2 regions of the Protofrankia sp. CiP1_Cm_nod3 genome follow, and region 1 is predicted to be linked to the other one. Evidence: predicted binding sites of a transcription regulator. Region 1 holds the regulator's gene; the other holds the start of a gene.
The links. The regulator LexA, encoded in region 1, represses DNA repair genes until DNA is damaged. The targets are predictions, from matches to a motif close to CGAACNNNNGTTCG.

Region 1 (2,196 bases):
GGCGGCCCCCGAGGCACGCAGCGTGTCCTCGACCAGCTGGGCGAGCCGGGCCAGCGCGTCCGCCTGGACCGGCCGCCCCTGGCATGCCCGCCGCACGCCGGCGATCACCTTCCCGCGGCTGAACGGCTCGGTGACACCGCTGCGCTTGATGACTCGCAGTGACGCCTCTTCGATCGTCGTGAAACGACGGCCGCAGGACGGGCACGACCGACGGCGACGGATCGCGGCGCCCTCCTCGGCCTCCCGGCTGTCGACAACCTTGCTGTCAGGGTGCCGACAGAACGGACACCGCACGCACAACCTCCAAGATCTTGTCGACTTACAGCCACGTAACTACAAGATGTTGTGGTCAACACTAGGACCGGACACCACGAGCTGGCAAGCTGGCCCACCCGCGGAACCTCATGACACATGCATCACAGAAGACCCTTCATGCGGACCTGTCATGACAGGCCCGTCATGGCAGGCCCGTCACGGCAGACGGAGCATCTGACCGGGGACGAGATCGGTCGTCTCCAGCCGGTTGAGGCCGGCCAGCCGGGCCACGACCACCCGGGTGTCACCGTCGGGAGCCAGCGCGCGCGCGATGCCCCACAGCGTCTCCCCGGAACGCACCACGTGGACGCGCACCGGCCGGTCGTCCCCGGTCGGCGCGGCCGACGACGTCACCCGGGCCACGGACAGCACCAGGCAGGACACCAGCATGACCAGGACAATCAGGACAACCCGGCCCCGCCCGGTCAGCCGCAGCGGAGGCTCAGCCGACGCCCGCATCGTCCACCTCCCCAACTTCCACCAGCACATACCACTTCCAACAACATGATCAAAGAACATCCGTTCGATCGAACGTCTGATCGAGTTTGTACCGCACGGTCCCGACGGAATCGTCGTGACACGCTCGAACAGACGTTTGAGATATCCGGCCGCGGCGGTTACGGTCGTAGCGATCAGATTCAGGTCAGATCCAGGTCGTGGCCGCCAGCTCCGGTTCACGGCAGAACGTCGGATATGCCGGGAGCGCAAGTCTGCCATGACCGACAACGAAGGAGTACGGCAGGGATGACCACCGACGACAACCGCACCCGCCGCGGCCGGCCACCCCGCGGCTCCGTGCGCGACCTGCCGGACGGGCCGGCGGACGCCACGGGCCTGACCCCCCGCCAGCGCAGGGTGCTTGAGGTGATCCGCGACGCCGTCGAGCGCCGAGGCTACCCGCCGAGCGTGCGGGAAATCGGCGATGCGGTGGGGCTCACGAGCACGTCCAGCGTCGCGCACCAGCTCAAGACGCTGGAGGAGAAGGGCTTCCTGCGCCGCGACCCGCACCGCCCGCGGGCCATGGAGGTCCTCTCCGCGCAGGCACCGGTACGCCCCGTGCCACGCCAGGCGCCCGCCGTTGGTACGCTCGCGGCAGGCTCGTCGGCGGCTGGCCCCGCACAGGCGGCCTATGTGCCGGTCCTCGGCCGCATCGCCGCGGGTGGGCCGATCCTCGCCGAGCAGGCGGTCGAGGAGGTCTTCCCGCTCCCCCGCGAGATCGTGGGGGAGGGCACCCTGTTCACCCTGCGGGTCGTCGGGGACTCCATGGTCAACGCCGCGATCTGCGACGGCGACTGGGTGGTCGTCCGCCAGCAGCCGGTCGCGGACAGCGGCGAGATCGTCGCCGCGATGATCGACGGCGAGGCGACGGTCAAGACGCTGCGCCGTCGTGACGGCCACGTCTGGCTCGAGCCGCAGAATCCGGCCTATGCTGACATTCCGGGTGACAGTGCGACGATCCTCGGCCGGATCGTCGCGGTTCTTCGCCGGGTCTGATCCTCCCGGGAGTGAGCATGGGCACAGGTGTCGACCGGCACCGCGCCGGCCGGGTCGTGGCTGTCGTCGGGCCGACAGCGGCCGGCAAGAGCGACCTGGCGATCGCGCTGGCCACCGAGCTGGGCGGTGAGATCGTCAACGCCGACTCCATGCAGCTCTACTGCGGGATGGACATCGGCACCGCCAAGGTGCCGCCGGCGGAACGCGGTGGTGTCCCCCATCACCTGCTCGATGTCTGGGAGGTCACCCGCGCCGCCGACGTAGCGTCCTACCAGGCGCTGGCCCGGCAGGCCGTCGACGGCCTGCTGGCCGCCGGCCGCACGCCGGTGCTCGTGGGCGGCTCCGGGCTCTACGTCCGGGCCGTCCTCGACGACCTCGCCTTCCCCG
Region 2 (2,196 bases), on a different contig from region 1:
TCGCTGCTGCGGAAGTTCATCTCCGACCGTGGCAAGATCCGCGCTCGGCGGGTGACCGGCAACTGCAGCCAGCACCAGCGTGACATCGCGATCGCGGTGAAGAACAGCCGGGAGATGGCCCTGCTGCCCTACACCTCGACGGCCCGCTGAGGAGGATGACGATGAAGCTCATCCTCACCCATGAGGTGCCCGGCCTCGGCAGCCCGGGTGACACGGTCCAGGTCGCTGCGGGGTACGGGCGCAACTACCTCATTCCCCGCCGGTACGCGATCGTGGCCACCCGGGGCGCCGAGAAGCAGATCGAGCAGATCCGTCGGGCCCGGTCGGCCCGGGAGATACGCGATCTCGGGCAGGCGAAGGAGATCGCCGGCCAGCTCGCTACCCTGCCGATCCGGCTGGTCAGCCGGGCGGGCAAGGAGGGCCGGCTGTTCGGTTCGGTGACAGCGGCGGACGTGGTGGCGGCCGTGGCCGCCGCCGGCGGCCCGGACCTGGACCGTCGACGGGTCGAGCTGCCCTCGCCGATCAAGGCGCTCGGGTCCCACACCGTGTCGGTGCATCTGCACCAGGAGGTCGTGGCGACCGTCAAGCTGGACGTCGTCTCCGCCTGATGACCGCCCGCCCGCGGCCGGCGCCCTGACGGGGCGGGCACGGGCAAAGGCCACGCGATGATCTCTGTCGCGTGGCCTTTGCCTTGGGCGCGCACGCTCCTGCTGGGCCGGCCGATGCCGGCGTCGCGGTCACCTGTTGTGCTTCCTGGGCGGCTGACCGTCAGGCGGCTGGACGTCAGGCGGCTGGACGTGCGGAGGCCGGTTCGGGGGTCCGCGTACGATTCGTCGTCGAATTTCTTCCATCCACAGGGGATGGACGGTGATGACGCCCTTCCTGCGCTGATAGCAGCACAGTCGACGCCGGCGCCGACTGGTTGTCCACAGCCCCGACGGGCTTGTCCCAGCGATTTCCCCAGCCTTTCCGGGGTTGTACACAAAGTTATCCACAGAGCCTGTGGATAACTTTTTGGCTGCCGGCCGGGCCCGCTCATACAGTCGACGCCCGGTGGAGTGCTCGACGAGACACCTCTCGAGGATTGACGGGGCCACCACCGTAGGCGAACATATGTTCGACTACGGTGTGGTGTGGAACTGTACCGCGCGGGACGGCACTGCGCGGGACCGTACTGCGCGGGACTGTGACGCGCGGGAGAGGGGCAGGCATGACGGGGGCCACGATCATGACGGGGTCACGGCCATGACGCTGACCGATGTCGACCGCGCCCGGGCCGCTTCCGGCGGGCCGGTCGAGCTCGACCGCACGCCGCCGCATGATCTGGCCGCCGAGCAGAGCGCGCTGGGCGGCATGATGCTGTCGAAGGACGCGATCGCCGACGTCGTCGAGGTGCTCTCCGCGAGCGACTTCTACCGCCCCGCGCACAGCACGGTCTACGGCGTCATCGGCGATCTCTACGGCCGTGGCGAGCCGGCTGACGTGATCAGCGTCGCCGCCGAGCTCGCCCGACGGGACCTGCTCGAGCGCGTCGGCGGGCCGGGCTACCTGCACACCCTCATCTCCAGCGTCCCGACCGCGGCGAACGCCGGCTACTACGCCCGCATCGTCGCGGAGAAGGCTGTTCTGCGCCGTCTCGCCGAGGCGGGCACCCGCATCGTCCAGCTCGCCTACGGCCCCGCCCAGGACGTGGACGAGGTGGTCGACCGCGCGCAGGCCGCCGTCTACGAGGTCACCGAACGCCGCTCGAGTGAGGACTACGCGCCCCTCGGCGACCTGCTCAACCCCGCGCTGGAGGAGATCGAGGCGATCGCGGGGCACGACGGCGCGCTGACCGGCGTCCCCACCGGCTTCAACGATCTCGACGAGCTGACCAACGGTCTCCACGGCGGCCAACTGTGGATCATTGCGGCCAGGCCCGCCGTCGGCAAGAGCACACTCGGGCTGGACCTCGCCCGGTCCGCGTCGATCCGTAACGGCATGACGTCCGTGATCTTCTCGCTGGAGATGAGCCGGATGGAGATCACCATGCGGCTGCTGTCGGCGGAGGCGCGGGTGTCCCTGCAGAACATCCGCACCGGCCGGCTCACCGATGACGACTGGGCCCGCCTGGCCCGCCGGATGGGCGAGGTCGCCGACGCGCCCCTGTTCATCGACGACAGCCCGCACCTGACCATGATGGAGATCCGGGCGAAG

Region 2: the regulator LexA is predicted to act here: its motif matches at 1,107-1,120, upstream of dnaB (replicative DNA helicase).

Annotation. Positions count from the first base shown of each region.
Region 1 covers NZ_CEVIVD010000004.1:70,130-72,325, reverse strand. The annotation lists gene nrdR (transcriptional regulator NrdR) at 1-294, opposite strand, end outside; gene AC5LUJ_RS02315 (LysM peptidoglycan-binding domain-containing protein) at 472-774, opposite strand; gene lexA (transcriptional repressor LexA) at 1,060-1,809, shown strand; gene miaA (tRNA (adenosine(37)-N6)-dimethylallyltransferase MiaA) at 1,827-2,196, shown strand, end outside.
Region 2 covers NZ_CEVIVD010000041.1:24,690-26,885, reverse strand. The annotation lists gene rpsR (30S ribosomal protein S18) at 1-150, shown strand, start outside; gene rplI (50S ribosomal protein L9) at 162-608, shown strand; gene dnaB (replicative DNA helicase) at 1,246-2,196, shown strand, end outside.